DNA from 3 places in the Undibacterium sp. Tian12W genome. Region 3 is predicted to be linked to each of the others. Evidence: predicted binding sites of a transcription regulator. Region 3 holds the regulator's gene; each other region holds the start of a gene.
The links. Region 3 encodes sigma-54, which starts transcription at its own class of promoters, with help from an activator protein. Its sites were predicted from a motif close to TGGCANGNAANCTGCTTT; they were not measured.
Positions count from the first base shown of each region.

Region 1: ACO0LI_RS29735 (circularly permuted type 2 ATP-grasp protein) is a predicted target of sigma-54. The motif match lies at 2,459-2,476, and genes of this name have one in related genera.
Region 2: glnA (type I glutamate--ammonia ligase) is a predicted target of sigma-54. The motif match lies at 2,426-2,443, and genes of this name have one in related genera.

Region 1 covers NZ_JBMPPK010000041.1:11,255-17,400, forward strand. The annotation lists gene ACO0LI_RS29725 (IPT/TIG domain-containing protein) at 1-1,044, opposite strand, end outside; gene ACO0LI_RS29730 (cytochrome-c peroxidase) at 1,238-2,329, opposite strand; gene ACO0LI_RS29735 (circularly permuted type 2 ATP-grasp protein) at 2,510-3,949, shown strand; gene ACO0LI_RS29740 (alpha-E domain-containing protein) at 4,085-5,035, shown strand; gene ACO0LI_RS29745 (transglutaminase family protein) at 5,046-5,852, shown strand; gene ACO0LI_RS29750 (peptidase) at 6,038-6,146, shown strand, end outside.
Region 2 covers NZ_JBMPPK010000022.1:102,601-108,746, forward strand. The annotation lists gene ACO0LI_RS24770 (rhodanese-like domain-containing protein) at 1-91, opposite strand, end outside; gene ACO0LI_RS24775 (putative bifunctional diguanylate cyclase/phosphodiesterase) at 152-1,924, opposite strand; gene glnA (type I glutamate--ammonia ligase) at 2,591-4,006, shown strand; gene ACO0LI_RS24785 (DUF4124 domain-containing protein) at 4,147-4,635, shown strand; gene glnL (nitrogen regulation protein NR(II)) at 4,721-5,794, shown strand; gene ntrC (nitrogen regulation protein NR(I)) at 5,872-6,146, shown strand, end outside.
Region 3 covers NZ_JBMPPK010000015.1:8,807-14,952, reverse strand. The annotation lists gene lptC (LPS export ABC transporter periplasmic protein LptC) at 1-278, shown strand, start outside; gene ACO0LI_RS19115 (LptA/OstA family protein) at 299-862, shown strand; gene lptB (LPS export ABC transporter ATP-binding protein) at 864-1,619, shown strand; gene ACO0LI_RS19105 (RNA polymerase factor sigma-54) at 1,631-3,121, shown strand; gene hpf (ribosome hibernation-promoting factor, HPF/YfiA family) at 3,229-3,576, shown strand; gene ACO0LI_RS19095 (SIR2 family protein) at 4,005-6,146, shown strand, end outside.

The sequences.
Region 1 (6,146 bases), on a different contig from region 3:
CCCGCTTACCAGAAGATTGCCATCTGGTCGGTACACTGCGACATTGACGTTGGCAGCAAATGTTCCGGCTGTTGATAACAAGGATAGGTATTGCTGACCAACACCTTCAAACAGCAATACAATTTTTTTGCCTGCTGTGCTTGTTGATACTTTTGTAGCAGATGTATTGACTGACAAACGCCCTGCATACCCAATATCTGCCGAACTTACCCCCGTCGGCAAACCATAGAAATCACTGGAGCTGATAGCCTGCCCGTAAGGTGTGGAGATTGAGATTTTTCCAGATACTGGTGACGCTGGTGGTGAGGTCAGCAGGCTACTGCTTGTGACCGAAGAGACTGTGGCAAAGCTATTGCCAAAACTGACTTTGTTGTCGGTTTTGACTGGCTGGTAGTTTGCACCGCCGACCGTAACGACTGTGCCGTTGCTACCCATATTGGGGGTAAAGCCGGTAATGGTCGGCGCACTGGCTGCGCCCACGACGAAGTCATTGCTGCTGGTGGCTGTGCCGTTGGTATTGCTGATGGTGATTTTGCCTGTCGCGACATCTGCGGGCGCGTTTGCGGTAAGGCTGTTTGCGGTGGCTGCGGTCACCGTTGCGGGCTTGCCATTGAATTTGACAATATTGTTTGCAGCTACGTTGTCAAAGCCGCTACCAAAGATGGTGACTGTGGTGCCCGCGCTACCGCCGGAGGGTGAGAATTCGGCAATAGAGAGTGCCGTCGTGGCGTTCTTTTGTATGTTCTGGATATTGCCAACTGCATCATAAGTGTATTGCACACTTTTGCCGTCAGCTGCTACCACGCTGACCAGGCGGCCGAGTTTGTCATATACGTATTGGACATCAGCCGCCAGCGCAGGCGATGTGAGATGCGTGCCCAGGCAGAACGCCAGCAGGCATAAAGCGCGGTAAGGCCGCGCTGCAAAAAGCCGGATGAAAATGCTTTGTGCGGCCAATACAATCGCCAACAAGCGTACAAGGCCATGTTTCAGGCAAAACCGGTGCTGCATTGTCATCCCTTTGCGTCCATCTATTGTCAGCATTGGGCTGATGCACGTAAAAATTACGGACAGGCAATAGTTAATTTATATTAAAGTCATGCATTCAACACAACTATAATGCAAAGAGAACAAGTTCACTTATTTATTTTTTACTTTTATTTTCTTAAAAATAAAGACACCTGATGAAAAATATGGCAGTAATTTGCGTGTCTTTTGACGATGACACGGCACGAGCTTATTTAAACGAGGGGGCAGACAAGAGGTGTTTGGGCAAGGGTGCACTGGTCAAGGATTTTAAAAACTCAACCAGATCGGCTTTTTCCAAAGGGGTGAGTATCAGCGGTTTTTGCGATTCGGCACTGCGGTAATAAATTTCCATTTCAACGGTGGCTTCGAGCGTGGCGACGCTGCCGTCGTGCATGTAGGGTGCGGTCAGGGCGACGTTGCGCAGGCTGGGTGTACGGAATTTGGCGATGTCTGCTGGCTTGAGGGTGACTGCAAAACGCCCAAGCTCGGCGATGTCTTCATCGCTGAGCACTGCCTGGTCCAGGCTGATTTTTTGTTCTTGCGCACGCACCAGACGTTGTGTCAGCTCTGGCAGGCGGGCTTCGATCTTTTTAAAGCCGACACCCAAGCCATGGAACTGGTTGTCGGTGAACAAAGCGTTTGTCTTTTCTATTTTGTGACAGTTGACGCATAGAGCACTGCCCATGAAAAGTTGCAGGCCGCGTTGTGCGGCGGGGCTGATGCTGGATTTATCGTTTTGGAAGTAATAGCGGTCAAACGGGCTGTCGCCTGCTACCAGCATACGTTCGAAACTTGCCAACGCACCAGCAACTTGCTCCAGTTTTATTGCGGCAGGTTTGGTGTTATAGGCCTGCTGTATCAGCTTGCGGTAAGCTGGATCCTTGCTTAAACCTGCGAGGATGGCTTGCTGGTCTTGCAGGCCATGTTCACGCGGATTTAAAAATGGATCGATGGCCTGGGATTCAAGCGTGTTGCGCCGCCCATCCCAAAACTGGCTTTGATTAAAGGCGGCATTGATGAGACTGGGGGTATTGCGTGTGCCGATTTGCCCTCTGATGCCTTCTGCCAGTTTTTTACCATCGCTAAAAGCCAACTCTGGCTGATGACAAGTGGCACAACTTACTGTGCCATCGCGGCTCAGGTTTTTATCAAAAAAAATCTGCTGCCCCAGCCTGCCTTTGGCGACATCTGCTACTTGTGGCATGTCAGGCAAACCCGTCAATGCCTGTTGATTACTGCCTTCAGAAACGGCCAGGCGGCAAGCGGCTGACAACATCAACAGACATATGAGTGCTCGCATTTTGTTGGGCATACGACCTGAGCTTTGATAAAAAATGAACATTGTACTATCGTCAGCTCAGCCACTCTTGTTTGCCTGATCGACTGATAACGACAAAAAAACCACGCTACGGTTAGCCACAATGTTATCTGGCACGTTTCTTGATATGCTGTATTGGAACCGTAACCACGAGACTAGAACATGGCCAAGTTTTTCAATGAAATGCATGCCTATGATGGCGCCGCATCTGATGGCGCGGGCGGAGAATTGACGCGGGAACATTACCGTGAGTTTTGCAACTGGCTGGCACAACAGCCTGCCGAACGATTGAAACGCAAGCGGGCCGAGGCGGACCTGAGCTTTCGGCGGGTGGGTATTACCTTTGCTGTGTATGGTGACGATGCGGGTACTGAGAGGCTGATCCCGTTTGACATCATCCCGCGCATTATCCATGCGGGTGAATGGGCGCAACTGCAAAAGGGCCTGGCGCAGCGGGTGCAGGCGCTGAACATGTTTATCCATGATATTTATCACGACCAGAATATCATCAAGGCGGGCATCATCCCTGCCGAGCAAATCTATAAAAATGCCCAATATCGCCCTGAAATGCAGGGTATTTCAGTCGCTTCTGACATTTATGCCCATATTGCGGGTGTGGATATTGTGCGCGCTGGCGAAGGTGAATTCTACGTACTGGAAGACAATTTGCGGGTGCCGTCTGGCGTGTCTTATATGCTGGAAGACCGCAAGATGATGATGCGGCTATTTCCTGAACTGTTTGCACGTAACAAGATAGCGCCGGTTGATCATTATCCTGACATGTTGCTGGATAACCTGCGCTCAGTCGCGCCCATGGGTGTGGATAACCCTACTGTCGTGGTCATGACACCGGGCATGTATAACTCGGCTTATTTTGAGCATGCCTTCCTGGCCCAGCAGATGGGTGTTGAGCTGGTAGAAGGCAAGGATTTGTTTGTCAATGATAATGCGGTCTTCATGCGTACCACGCGTGGGCCAAAGCGGGTGGATGTGATTTACCGACGTATTGATGATGATTTTCTTGATCCGCTGGCTTTCCGGCCTGACTCTTCATTAGGTGTGCCGGGCCTGCTGTCGGTGTATAGAGCAGGCCGCGTAACGCTGGCGAATGCGATAGGCACGGGCGTTGCGGATGATAAATCGATTTACCCATTCGTGCCGGACATGGTCAGGTTTTACCTGACGGAAGAACCGATCTTGAATAACGTGCCAACTTACCAGTGCCGCAAACCAGACGACCTGTCTTATACCTTGGCAAATCTGGGTGACCTGGTGGTCAAGGAAGTACATGGTGCAGGTGGTTACGGCATGCTGGTGGGACCAGCTTCAACCAAGGCGCAGATAGAAGATTTTCGTCAGCGTTTGCTGGCCAAGCCTGATGGTTATATAGCCCAGCCTACACTGGCATTGTCGGCCTGCCCTACCTTTGTTGAAAGCGGCATTGCCCCGCGCCATATTGATTTGCGCCCCTTTGTCTTGTCTGGCAAAACCATCTCCATGGTGCCTGGCGGCTTGACGCGAGTGGCCTTGCAGGAGGGCTCGCTGGTGGTCAACTCCTCACAAGGTGGTGGGACCAAAGATACCTGGATACTTGAAAATTAAATCAGTAGGACGTACGCAAAACCGCCCCAGCTGCGTTGCAGCGCCTAGCCGTACTAAAGTACTGTCTTCGTCGCTACGCCTTGCTGGGACAATTTTGCGTAAGTCCTAAAAAAAATTTAAGTTGGGAGAAAATACATGCTGAGCCGTACCGCTGATCATTTGTTCTGGATGGCGCGCTATACCGAGCGCGCAGAAAATACTGCCCGTATGCTGGATGTGAATATCCAGACTTCGATGTTGCCACAGTCTGCTGAAGATGCTGAGCGCGGCTGGCGTGCCATGCTGGGTATCTCTGAATTACAGTCTGCCTTTGACCATCAATATGGTTTGCTGACAAAGAAGGATGTGCTGGACTTCATGGTCAGGGACCCGATGAACCCTTCGTCGATAGCCTCCTGTCTGAAGGAAGCGCGTGAGAATGCCCGCGCAGTACGCGGTACGCTGACGACCGAGGTATGGGAAACCCAGAATGCCACCTGGCTGGATATGCAGGACAGGCTGTCGGACACAATACTGGAAAACGACCCCAGCCAGTTTTTTGAATGGGTCAAATACCGCTCTCATCTGTCACGTGGCGTAACGCTGGGTACCATGTTAAAAGACGAGGCAGTACATTTCATCCGCCTGGGCACCTTTATAGAACGCGCCGACAATACGGCGAGGATACTGGATGTGAAGTTTCACGGTGCCAAGGAAAGCGGGCGCGGCAATGACAGCCTGCAAAGAGATTTCTATTATTGGGCAGCGCTGCTGCGCTCAGTATCGGGTTTTGAAATTTACCGCAAGGTCTATCGTGATGTGATTACGCCTGAGCGCGTGGCAGAATTGCTAATGCTGCGTGGTGACATGCCGCGCTCTCTGCTGGCCTGCATGGATGAAGTCGTCGCCAACCTCAAGGAAGTGCGTAATGACGTATCAGCAGACACCGAGCGTTTTGCTGGTAAGCTGCATGCAGAATTGCAATTTGCCCGCATTGAAGAAATATTGGCAGAAGGTTTGCATGACAACCTGACGCGTTTCCTGGAAAACGTCTTTGATCTGGGTAACCGCGTCAGCCGCGATTTCCTGGTGCCGCTGGCGGCTTGAGAAAAATATCATGCAACTTTTTATACGTCACGAGACCATCTACCGTTATTCGGCCCCGGTGACCTACACCATACAGCAATTGCGTCTGACACCGCGTGCCGAGCTGCACCAGCATGCGATTTCCTGGCAGATCAAAACGGCCGGGCAACGCCATGCCTACATTGATGCTTACGGTAATCCTTCTCATACGCTGACCATTACTGGTCAGCATCATGAGGTTGCCATCATCGCCGAGGGAGTGGTTGAACTGAGCACGCCTTATCAAGGCCGCATCACCGACCCGGATACTTTTTCGCCCCTGGTATTTACCGTACCTACGCGCCTGACTGAACCGGTACCAGTGATAGTGGACTTTGCCAAAACACACTTACCTGACAGCGGCAAGACCAGCACAGCTGCACTATTAAATTTGGCGACGCACATTCGTGGTGCAGTCGAGTACCAGACTGGTGCAACTATCGTCACAACCAGTGCCAGCGATGCCCTGTTGCTGGGCCGCGGCGTCTGCCAGGACCATGCCCACATCATGCTGGCCTGCTGCCATGCCCGTGGCATACCGGCCCGCTACGTTTCTGGTTATATTGACCCGGAATCCACTGGCCATGCTGACAGCCATGCCTGGGTTGATGTCTGGGTAGAAGACGCCGACTATAGCGGCTGGGTCAGCGTGGATGCCACCCATGCGGTTTTGATGACAGACTCCTATTGTCGCCTGGCCATAGGGCGCGATTATGATTCAGCCGCGCCAGTACGCGGCGTGCGCCGTGGTGGCGGACTGGAAACCCTGAGTGTGACGGTGCAGGTAACTCCACGATAAGGCATGAATACGTCCATGCATACGATCATGAACGTGTTCATGAATTGACCGCGAATTGACCACGAATTGTCGAAGAATACAGCGCTGGTCAATTGTTACAGGCATTGCATACAAATGTGACAAGCGTATTTCAATGCTCCGGTTTCGGGTAGAATTCTAGTTTCTATGGATCAAAACTCTGCACTATGACTTACTGTATTGGCATGCGCCTGGACGCCGGGCTGGTGTTTCTCTCCGACTCACGCACCAATGCAGGCGTGGATCAGGTAGGCACCTTCCGCAAGATGTCGGTGT
Region 2 (6,146 bases), on a different contig from region 3:
ACGCTTCTTTTGGCGTGACTGCACCTGCGTAGGGCAGGGCTTGTTCCTGGCCGCGCTGGCGTGCTGCTTGCAGGGTTTGATCTGTTGACATGGTAATTCCTTGATTGAAAATGGCGATTGCAAAAAAGGTAGTGCTAATGTGCCTGCTAGTTTATATTAAATCGGCACTGGGTTTGCCGTACAGATAACCTTGATAGGAAAGACAGCCCTGCTGTAGCAGGAAATCGCGCTGGGCTGCGGTTTCCACACCTTCGGCAATCACAGCCAGGCCCAGGCTTTGGCCGAGTGCGATGATGGTTTTGGTGATGACGGCATCATTGTTATTATTGAGGATGTCGCGTACGAAGGACTGGTCTATCTTGAGCTGGTCCAGCGGCAGGCGTTTGAGGTAAGACAGGGATGAGTAGCCGGTGCCAAAGTCATCTAGTGAAAAACCTACGCCTCTGGCTTTGAGCTGGTTCATCTTGTCTATGGTTTCTTCTATATTATCGATGAGCAGACTTTCTGTCAGTTCGAGCTTGAGTTTGCTGGCTTCAATCTCATAGCGGGCGATGTTATCCAGCACCTGTGCAACAAAATCATATTGCCTGAACTGACGGGCGCTGACATTCACTGCCAGGCTCATATGCTGTTTATCTTCTGTTTTTTTCCAATCGGCCAGTTTGATGCAGGCGGTTTTTAATATCCATGCGCCCAGGCTGAGGATGAGGCCTGATTCTTCTGCGAGTGGGATAAAGTCGGATGGCGGTATCAAGCCCTTTTGTGGATGTTGCCAGCGCACCAGGGCTTCTGCGCCGGTGATCTGACCTGTGCTGCTGACCTGCGGCTGGTAATGCAGAACGAACTGTTCTTGCTGCAGGCCCAGGCGCATGTCGGCTTCCAGTGCTGCGCGGGTGTTGACGATGACAAGCATGTCTTTGTCAAAGAAGCGGAAACTATTGCCGCCACTGGACTTGGCCTCATACATGGCGACTTCTACCTGTTTGAGCAGTTCTTCGGCTGAGGTGCTTTGTCTGTCAAACAGGGTGATGCCTATGCTGGCACTGCTGTGATATTCAGTGTGTTCTAAATCATAGGGGGCGAGCAGGTCTGCCAGGATTTTGGTGGCGATCATTTGTGCTTCTATGGCGGTTTCGCGGATGTTGTCGCTGAGTTCTTCGAGCAGTAATACAAATTCATCGCCGCCGTATCGTGCCAGGGTGTCGCCTTTGCGTATGCTGTGGGCCAGGCGTTTTGCGGCAACCTTTAAGAGCATGTCGCCTTTGCCGTGACCACTGCTGTCATTGATGGTCTTGAAATTATCGAGATCAAGAAACAATACAGCGCCATACAGATTACTGCGGCTCTTTGCCAGCAGGCTGTGTTGCAGGCGGTCTATTAATAGTCTGCGGTTGGCCAGTCCTGTCAGCGGGTCGTGATAGGCAAGGTGTTCCAGTTTTGCTTCTGCTGCTTTTCTCTGGGTGATGTCGAGCATGGTGGCTACATAGTTGATAACCTGGCCGCTCTGGTTTTTGACGGCAGTGATGGTCAGCCATTCTGGATAGACTTCGCCATTTTTTCTGCGGTTCCAGATTTCACCCTGCCAATAGGCGTTGGCATCGAGTTGTCTGCCCATGTCTTCATAATAGCTATTGCCATGCAACCCGGATTTGAGCAGACTGGTTTGCTTGCCCAGTGCTTCTTCGCGGCTATAGCCGGTGATGTGAGTGAACGCATTGTTGACACGCAAAATAGTACGGTGCTGGTCGGTGATGACCATGCCTTCCTGGGCTTCAAAGGCAATCGCGGCGATGCGCAAGTCTTCTTCTATATGTTTGCGCTTTGCTCGCTGTTTGCAGATGATTTTTTTGAGTCGTTTTTTTTGTTCACCTGCTTCTTGCAGCAGTTTGATTAGTTTCAAGGTGACAGAGGTGCTTGCCAGCATGGACAGGATCAAGGTCAGGGCGGCAAGCAAAAACGGCTTTCGCGGGCAGGGGTGGGGCAACATAATATATAGGCTGAAAAATCAATACCGGCTGAAAAACATTGCCAGCGGGGCGGCAGTTCTGTGCTGGATCTTTGTAATTGACATGCGGCCAGACTGGCAAAGATGGTGACAGTCTAAATGAGCGCGAATGCGACACGAGCCTATACAAAGGAAAGTTGATTTTGATCAAGCATATTTGCTTTTTATGAAACATTGCTCATGGGGTGGCAGCGTTTCATCCAATACGATTTTGATCAGCTGAAAAATTGCACCAAAAAAATGCGCAATAGCAGTTTTAAATCAATAACGCACCAAAAACGAACATTTAATTTTGCGTGCATTGTTTTGGTGTGAATTGTATTTTGTCTGTTTGTTAAGCAGTTTCCCTTTTGGTCAGGAAAACGCCACAAAAACAAGCATTTAACAAATTTCGATTTTATATATGTCTGATCTGGATGATGGCACGGTTTCTGCTATTATCCCCACTGAGTTTAGCCGCCAGGCGAAAATGCTGTTGTAAGAGCAATAAGGCAAGGTTTGTCTGTTGGTCAAAATTGCACATAACTGGCAGGCGCAGGGCTCGGCAATTTCCGAATTTATTTTTAGCTCTCAGAGGAGTTTCACATGGCAATGACAGCCGCAGAAGTCTTGAAAATGGCGAAAGATAACGAAGTCAAATTCGTTGATTTTCGCTTTGCTGATACCCGAGGCAAAGAACAGCACGTAACTGTTCCAATTTCCCAGTTCGACATCGATAAATTCGAATCTGGCCACGCATTCGACGGCTCGTCCATCGCTGGCTGGAAAGGCATTGAAGCATCCGACATGTTGTTGATGCCTGATCCATCTACTGCCAACATTGATCCATTCTTCGAAGAAACCACATTGTTCATGCAGTGTGACGTGATCGAGCCATCTGATGGCAAAGGTTATGACCGTGACCCACGTTCCATCGCGAAACGTGCTGAAGCGTATCTGAAATCCTCAGGCATTGGTGATACAGCTTACTTTGGCCCAGAACCAGAATTCTTCATTTTTGACAGCGTACGCTGGAAAGTAGATATGTCTGGCTGTTTCGTCAAGATTGATTCTGACGAAGCTTCCTGGACGACAGGTGAAAAACTGGAAGGCGGCAATACTGGCCACCGTCCAACGGTGAAGGGCGGTTACTTCCCGGTTCCTCCAGTCGATAGCTTCCAGGACATGCGTTCTGAAATGTGTCTGATTCTGGAATCCCTGGGTATCCCGGTTGAAGTGCATCACCATGAAGTGGCTGGCGCTGGTCAAAATGAGATCGGTACCAAGTTCTCTACTCTGGTAGAACGCGCTGACTGGACACAAAACCTGAAATACGTAGTCTGGAATGTTGCCCATACTTATGGCAAGACAGCGACTTTCATGCCTAAACCTATCGTTGGCGACAACGGCTCTGGCATGCACGTGCATCAATCCATCTGGAAAGATGGCAAAAATCTGTTTGCTGGTGACGGCTATGCTGGTTTGTCTGATTTCGCCCTGTACTACATCGGCGGTATCATCAAGCACGCTAAAGCACTGAATGCGATCACTAACCCAGGTACCAACTCTTACAAGCGTCTGGTTCCAGGTTATGAAGCTCCGGTGAAACTGGCTTACTCTGCCCGTAACCGTTCTGCTTCCATCCGTATTCCTTACGTTGCCAATCCTAAGGGCCGCCGTATCGAAACACGTTTCCCTGATCCACTGGCGAACCCATACCTGTGCTTCTCTGCACTGATGATGGCAGGTCTGGACGGCGTACAGAACAAGATCCATCCTGGCGAAGCAGCCAGCAAAGATCTGTACCATTTGCCACCAGAAGAAGATGCATTGATCCCAACAGTGTGCGCATCTTTGGAAGAAGCACTGGATGCATTGAACAAAGACCGCGAGTTCCTGACACGCGGTGGCGTATTCAGCGACAGCATGATTGATGCTTACATTGATTTGAAAATGCAAGAAGTACAACGCTTCCGCATGACAACTCACCCTGTTGAATTTGACATGTACTATTCTCTGTAATTACCCTCTGCAATCAGGGTAAAAACGCAAAAAAGCGGGGGTAACCCCGCTTTTTTTGTTACAAATGCTAATTTGTTCGTAATTGTGTTGCACGGCTGCATGACATACACTTACAGTCTATCCATGAATATTGCCTTCCTATGAACCGACTCTTGTCAGGATTACTTCTTTTTATTGGCGTGCAGGCGTATGCCCATGCACAGGCCGAGGTATATCTATGCGTCGATGATAATGGCAAAAAAGAATACAAGAACACAGGTGCTGTCAAAGGCTGCAAGAAAGTGGATTTGCAAGGCCTGACTGTTCTGCCAGCGCCTGTATTGCCGGCCCCTGCCAAGAAACCGCAAGGCAAGCCTGCCAGCAGCCCCAGTGATTTCCCCAAGGTAGATGACAGTACGCAAAAAGCCAGGGATTCTGACCGCAAACAGATTTTGCAGGACGAATTGAAGACAGAAGAGCAAAAACTGGCGAATATCAAGAAAGAATACAATAATGGTGAGCCTGAGCGTCGTGGTGATGAAAGAAATTTCGCCAAATATCAGGAACGCACCAATTTGATGAAAGAAGACATCAGTCGCACCGAAAAAAACATAGAAGCACTAAAACGTGAAATTGCCAATGCAAAATAAGTTGCCAGTGTGAACGGCAAAAGTGCTTCCGGGCATGATGCTTGCGTAAAGGTCGCTCTGTGCGGCCTTTTTTTATGGACAAGTTTTGAAAACTCCACTTACCTCATTTGCCGGACTTGACCTGCTGACATCCGCGGTCATTGTGCTGGATGCTGAAGGCAGCATTTTATTTGCCAATGCTGCTGCTGAAAACTTGCTTGATTCTTCTTTCAAGTCACTGACACATTTAAAGCTGACAGACCTGTTCCTTAATGGGCAGGAATTGACTGCGGTCTTTCATCAGGCAGTAGCTCACCAGTTTGCTGACAAGCGCCAGGACCTGACTTTGGAGCGGGCAGGGCGTGACCCCTTGCATGTGCACAGCATCGTCACTGCACTCGATAATCCTGATACGCCAGTGCTGATAGAGCTGCGTGAAAACGTACAGCAACTCAAGCTTGACAGGGAAGAGCGCATGCTCGACCAGAGCAAAGCGAACAAGGAGTTGATACGCAATCTGGCGCATGAGATCAAGAACCCACTAGGTGGCATACGTGGTGCAGCGCAATTGCTGGAGCTGGAATTGCCCGAGCGCCACCTGCGCGAATTGCGTGAATATACCCAGGTCATCATCAAGGAGGCCGACAGGTTGCAGACCCTGGTAGATCGCTTGCTGGCACCGCATCGTTTGCCACATATCGTTGGCGACGTGAATATCCATGAAGTGTGTGAACGTGTGCGCAGCCTGATCGTTGCTGAGTTCCCGCAAGGGCTGACGATCAGTCGTGACTATGATTTATCGATACCTGAATTTCGTGGTGACAAAGAACAGCTTATCCAGACAGTGTTAAACATTGCCCATAATGCCGCGCAGGCATTGAGTGAGCGTATCAGGCAGGGTGATGCGGTGCTGACTTTCAAGTCGCGCGTGGTGCGCCAGATCACTTTGGCCAAGGTTCGTTACAGGCTGGCATTAGACTTGCATATCATCGATAACGGTCCGGGCATCCCACCCGAGATTCGCAACCGTATTTTCTATCCCCTGGTGTCAGGCAAGGAAGGCGGTAGCGGTTTGGGATTGACGCTGGCACAAACTTTCGTTGAACAACATTTGGGTGTCATCGAATGTGAGAGCCGGCCAGGATGTACGGATTTCCGGATACTGATACCACTACCTTAAATAAGGGTGTGGCAAAGCGGCGGCACCAAAAGTGCTCCTTCTATCGATATGCTTAACACAGACTGCAAAACGACAATATGAAACCAATCTGGATAGTGGACGACGACGATTCAATTCGCTGGGTGCTGGAAAAAGCACTGGCGAGAGAAAATCTGGCAACCCGCAGCTTCACCAATGCAAGAGATGCAATGAATGCCTTGCAAAGCGATACGCCACAAGTGCTGGTGTCTGACATACGCATGCACGGCGCATCCGGCCTTGAACTCTTGCAAACCGTCAAAGCCAAATATCCTGGCTTGCCTGTAATTATCATGACGGCGTTTTCTGATCTGGAATCAGCAGTTGCGGCTTT
Region 3 (6,146 bases):
GCGAGCATGACATGGTTCATCTGTATGACAATGTCAGCATGGAAAGGCCCGAGGGCCTGAGTTCACAATTCGTGCGTGTGGAGTCTGATTATCTTTTGCTCCTGCCGGATGACGATATCGTTAAAACCGACAAACCGGTTTCAATTACGACCGGCAAACTGCACTCAACTGCAACTGGCATGATTGCCAATAATTCAACCCAAGGCCTGGAATTGCTGAGCAAGGTTTACATTCAACTCAAGAAACGTGAACCCGCCCCCAAAACCGGGAATAAATAAGCAAGAAAGCGAATATGCACATGATCAAAACATCATTTAGCGTCACACGCTTGATCAGCCTGGCCTGCCTGGGCCTGGCCTGTGTTTCTGCGAATGCAGAAAAAGCCGATAGTAATAAAGAAACCATCATCAAAGCAGGTTATGGCATCAGTGATGGCAAAGCCAGCGTCAGCAGATTATCCAAGGGCGTGTCCCTGGTGCGCGGCACCCTGACCGTCACTTCTGAGAGTGCCGTCGTGACCGAAGCCCCGAATGGCGATCAGTTTGTTGTTCTGACAGGTGGCAGTGGCCGCAAAGTCACCTTCCGCCAGAAACGCGATGGTGGCCCTGATCTGTGGGTAGATGGCGAAGCTGACCGTGCTGAATACAACCAGAGTACAGAAATCGTCAAATTCATTTCCAAGGCCAAGGTACGCTACCTCGAAGGCAAACGCGTCACCCAGGAACAGGAAGGTGAATACCTGTCTTATGACAGCAAGAATGATGTTTTTGTTGGCACGAATTCGACCAGTGGCCAGCATGTAGATGGTTCAGGCAATATCACCATCACCTTGCAACCAAAACCAGAAAAACAGGCTAAATAAGATGACTGCACAGTCAAGCAGCACCTTGCTTGTCAAGGGCTTGCAAAAGCGCTATGGCGCGCGCCAGGTCGTGCGCGATGTCTCACTGCTATTGAAAAGTGGCGAAGTCGTGGGTTTGCTGGGCCCGAATGGCGCAGGCAAAACCACTTCGTTTTACATGATCGTCGGCCTGGTACCTTCCGACGCAGGGGATATCACGATCGATGACGTGAATATTTCTCAACTGCCTATCCATGAACGCGCCGTACTGGGTTTGTCTTACCTGCCGCAAGAAGCTTCGGTATTTCGCAAGCTGACGGTAGAGGACAATATCCGTGCCGTACTCGAATTGCAAAAAGACAGCGAAGGCAAATATCTCGGTGCCAAGAAAATTGAGCAAAGGCTCAATGCCCTGCTGGCAGATTTGCAGATAGAAAAAATACGTGAAAGCCAGGCCTTGTCACTGTCAGGTGGTGAACGCCGCCGCGTCGAAATTGCCCGCGCACTCGCGACCAACCCACGCTTTGTCTTGCTCGATGAGCCCTTTGCCGGTGTTGATCCTATCGCCGTCATCGAAATTCAACGCATCGTGCGCTTCCTCAAGGAACGCGGCATAGGTGTCTTGATCACCGATCATAATGTACGCGAAACCCTGGGCATCTGCGATCACGCCTATATCATCAACCAGGGCGCGGTACTTGCCAGCGGCAAGCCTGACGACATCATACAAAATGAATCTGTACGTCGCGTTTATCTCGGAGAACACTTCCGGATGTGACGGGAATCATCATGAAACAAAGCCTGCAACTACGTACCTCACAACATCTGGCCTTAACGCCGCAATTGCAGCAATCAATACGATTATTGCAGTTATCCACTTTGGAATTGCATCAGGAGCTGGAGACGCTGCTGACCGATAACCCCATGCTGGAACGTGTCGATGATCCCCTCGATCACGCCGTACGCCTGCTGGCCGATGGTGCCATCAATACCAGCAGTACTTCTGCAGATGCCGGCATGGAAGCACCGGCAGCAAGAGAAGACAGTGACAGGTCAGCAGAACCGACTGCCGCAGATGCAGAAACCGTCATCAGCAATGACAGCACCACTTCCAGCGAAGAAGACTGGGGCTTTGATGATGTACAGCATGGCAGCAAATCTGGCGATGATGAAGATGGCCGCCCGCAGCTCGGTGCAGCCCATATCACCCTGCGTGAGCACTTGCAGGAACAGATGCGTCTTAACCTGCGCGAACCGCGTGACCGTGCCCTGGTCGAGTTGATGATCGATGCGCTCGACAATAACGGTTACCTGACCGAAACATTAGATGAAATACATGCCAGTTTACCACTGGAACTGTGCGTAGAACCAGAAGAGCTGGCGTTTGCGCTGAACATGCTGCAAAGCTTTGATCCGGCAGGTGTCGGTGCGCGCAGCCCGTCTGAATGCCTGGCCTTGCAAATCAGGCGTCTGCCAAAAGTTGCTTTCGTCACACGCAGGCTGGCATTGCAAATTGTTGAAACACAACTGGCTTTATTTGCACAAAGAGATTTCACCAAACTCAAGAAAATCTTCGATTGCGACGACGAAGATTTGCGCGATGCACAAACCATTATCCGCCTGTGCAAACCACGACCTGGCCTGGCCTTTGCTGCCGATGAATCGGACTATGTCGTACCAGATGTGATCGTCAGAAAATCCGGCAACGGCTGGCAAGTCATGCTGAATCAGGATGTCATGCCCAGGCTGCGGGTAAGCAGCATGTATGCCAACATCATGAAGCAAAACCGTGGCGAGGCTGGCATGGGCGCGCAATTGCAGGAAGCCCGCTGGCTCATCAAGAATATGCGGCAACGTTTTGAGACTATATTGCGCGTTGCACAAGCCATAGTCGAAAGGCAACGCAATTTTTTCACGCACGGTGCTGTTGCAATGCGCCCCCTTGTTTTGCGCGAAATTGCTGATACACTAGGATTACACGAGAGCACTATCTCACGTGTAACAACCCAAAAATACATGTTGACCCCACATGGCATGTTTGAGTTGAAGTACTTTTTCGGCAGCCATGTCGCGACGGAAACAGGGGGTGAAGCATCTTCCACCGCGATACGTGCACTCATCAAGCAGTTGATAGGAGCAGAAGACCAGAAAAGCCCACTCTCTGATAGCAAAATTGCAGACATGCTGGGTGAACAGGGCATGGTAATTGCCCGACGGACAGTTGCCAAATACCGTGAAGCCCTCAAAATCCCCCCAGTCAGTTTGCGTAAATCTTTGTAAGCAGTCCTTGTAATCACGGTTTGAATTGCTATATATGATTTAGCTCAAGGCAAATAAATGCTGAGAGCGTATCGTTATAGCAAGCAACATCACTATAGGAGCACAGTATGAATCTCACCATCAGTGGACATCACGTCGAAGTAACTCCTGCAATTCGTGAATATGTACATACCAAACTAGAACGTATCAGGCGGCATTTCGACCAGGTCATTGATATCGCCGTCATCCTGACGGTGGACAAGCTCCGGGAAAAGGAAAAACGACACAAAGCCGACATCAATTTGCATATCAGCGGTAAAGATATTCACGTTGAAAGCCTGGCGCATGATCTGTATGCAGCAATCGATGCACTGGTAGATAAACTTGATCGCCAGGTCATCAAGCATAAAGATAAAATGCAAGACCATCAGCACGACGCCATCAAGCACATACCTGATCCGGCATCGGCTTCATAAGACCCCAGTCCTTACCCTGACAGGGTTGTGGACATCCAAAACAAGGACGCTAGAAGGCGTCCTTTTTGTTGGGTGAATGGTTTTGAGGTTAACAATTTACATCAATCAGTAACTGAATTACTCTGAGACAATCCGCATACATATTAACGTCATTCCAGCGTGCTATTAGCTGGAATCCAGTGGCGTTCGCGGCATGCCATGTCGCTCGTTAAATGACGTACTTTGACTAAAACGTTTGTCCCCTGTCGATACAAGCCGGGGCAAAAAGCTTCAAGTAATGTGCGCACGTATTATGTCTGTGATTAGTTGCTTCAACAATCGTGGTACTTAGCTGCACTTTCCGAGTATTGAAGATAGTATTCATTCACTGTATTGTAAGGTTAACTGTTCAAATTCAGTAAATGTTCAATCACAAAATGGAAAGTTTTATGGATAAGCTGAAACAAATTCTCACTCAAGAAGATACAGTCTTATTCATTGGGTCTGGAATATCATTATGGTCAGGGCTTCCATCTTGGTCAGGACTAATTGAAGAACTTGCGAAATTTGTCGAATCAGTAGGTGCCAACGCCGAGCTTGTTCGTGCGGAGGTTGGCCGTGGTGACCTATTACAAGCTGCAAGCTACGGGTTTGATAAATTAACGAAGCAGCAGATTGGCGACTTTATTCGGGCCACATGTCGATATGGCGTCGCTAGACCGCATGATATTCACAGAAAAATTGTAGCTTTGAGAACCCGCTGCTTTGTCACAACGAACTACGATAATCTCATTGAAGAAGCTCTCCGGCAATGGCAACCAGATCGATTTTTCCGTCCACCAATAACGAATCGACATCTGACTGAAACCGCCGAAATTATCCACGCTCGCGCCATTGACTTTGTCTTTAAGCCTCACGGTGATGCGGCAGACAGTGACAGCATAATTCTGACGCGCGAGCAGTATCGACAATTACTTCCTCAAGGAGAACGACAGAATGCATTAGAATCTTTGAAAATACTGCTAGCAAGTCGACCAGTTGTTTACCTTGGGTTTGGTTTGCGAGATCCAGATTTTCTTTACGTCCGGGATCTACTTGCGAATACTTACAAAGGTGGCACTCGTGACCACTATGCCATTATGGCCGACTTGACTGAGGCGGAAACTGACTACTGGAGACGTAACTATGGCATCCACCTCGTTAATTACACAACAACAATTAATCAGAACGGGACGAAAGAGCATACCCGTCTGCTCGATCTTCTTGACTCGCTTTCTAGGCCTGAATCAACGGCCTCAGCTCCAAGCCTAAATGATACATGCAATGACGCGTGCTCCCCAGACCAAGTTCTTTCATTGGCACGTCACGCAGCGCGATTGTCACGTGCACCAAAGGTAATTCCTGAGTTCGAAATCCGAGTGCATACAGAGCTTAGTACTAAGAGACACAGCAATTTTTACCAGCAATCGAACAAATTTGACCACTACGCAGTTGACAAATTTTTAGCTGAGGGGCCAGAACGCGCCATTCTTGTTGGATTACCAGGCGCAGGAAAATCATATGCGCTTCAGCAAGCCGCAGCGAGATTGGCGGACAAGCTTCATGAAATCTGTCTTTCAGAACCGTTCGACGAATCGTCTGTAGTTATTCCAGTTCTAGTTGATCTTAAGCTATATCGTGGAGATCTTGCCAAGCTAGTGAGTCAAACACTACCTGTTAGTTTGCCGTTCTATGAGATGAATCAGAGATTTCGGTTTAAGGTGTTATTAGATTCATTTAATGAAATGCCCAGAGAATATTGGGAAACTGGCACCTATGAAGCCGATTTTTCTAGATTTGCTGACGGTGTTGGGTGGTCATCTCTGATAATTGGCTCAAGAACGAACGATGGTCTCGACAAATTGGAATTCCCGGCTTATTACCTCGACCAAATAGATGACAAAGTTGTGTCAGCAGAAATCAGTCAGAGAAAAATCAATATCTCTGGTCGTTTTGAACAGGAAATCCGGCAATTGTTACAAAAGCCCTTCTATTTTCAATTCATCATAAGCGGTGCGGTTCTCCTGCCACCTCAGGCGCATCCGAGAGACTTCTACGATTCGTTTTTTATCAATATAGACAACGCATTTGTTGAACGATTCGGTAAAGCATTCGAAATAGAAAAAGCATTGTCTCTTGCCGCATATGACGCAATCAATCGCGGCGAAGAGGCATATCCTTTGTCGGATCTTCTCCGCGTTTTGAGGGCGAATATCGAAGCAACTGGATTTTCGAATATTAATGCGCAAGATATAGCTAATTGGCTTGTTTCAATTTCTGTTTTGATTCCTCACATTGGAGGACGGATTGCGTTCGTACATCAGTCGATCACTGAATATTTAGCAGCCAAAGAACTTGCCCGCCGGTATCTAATAACTCCACAAATTCTCAAAGAGAAACTAACGCTAACAAGATGGGATCAGGCACTGTTTCTCTCCCTTAGTCTTTTACCCGACTCACAAGCTGAAGCATTTTTCAACGACATAGTCAATGCTGACTTCGCCCTTGCATTGAATGCAGTGAGATATCTTGAGGTGGGGCGCGATGATGTC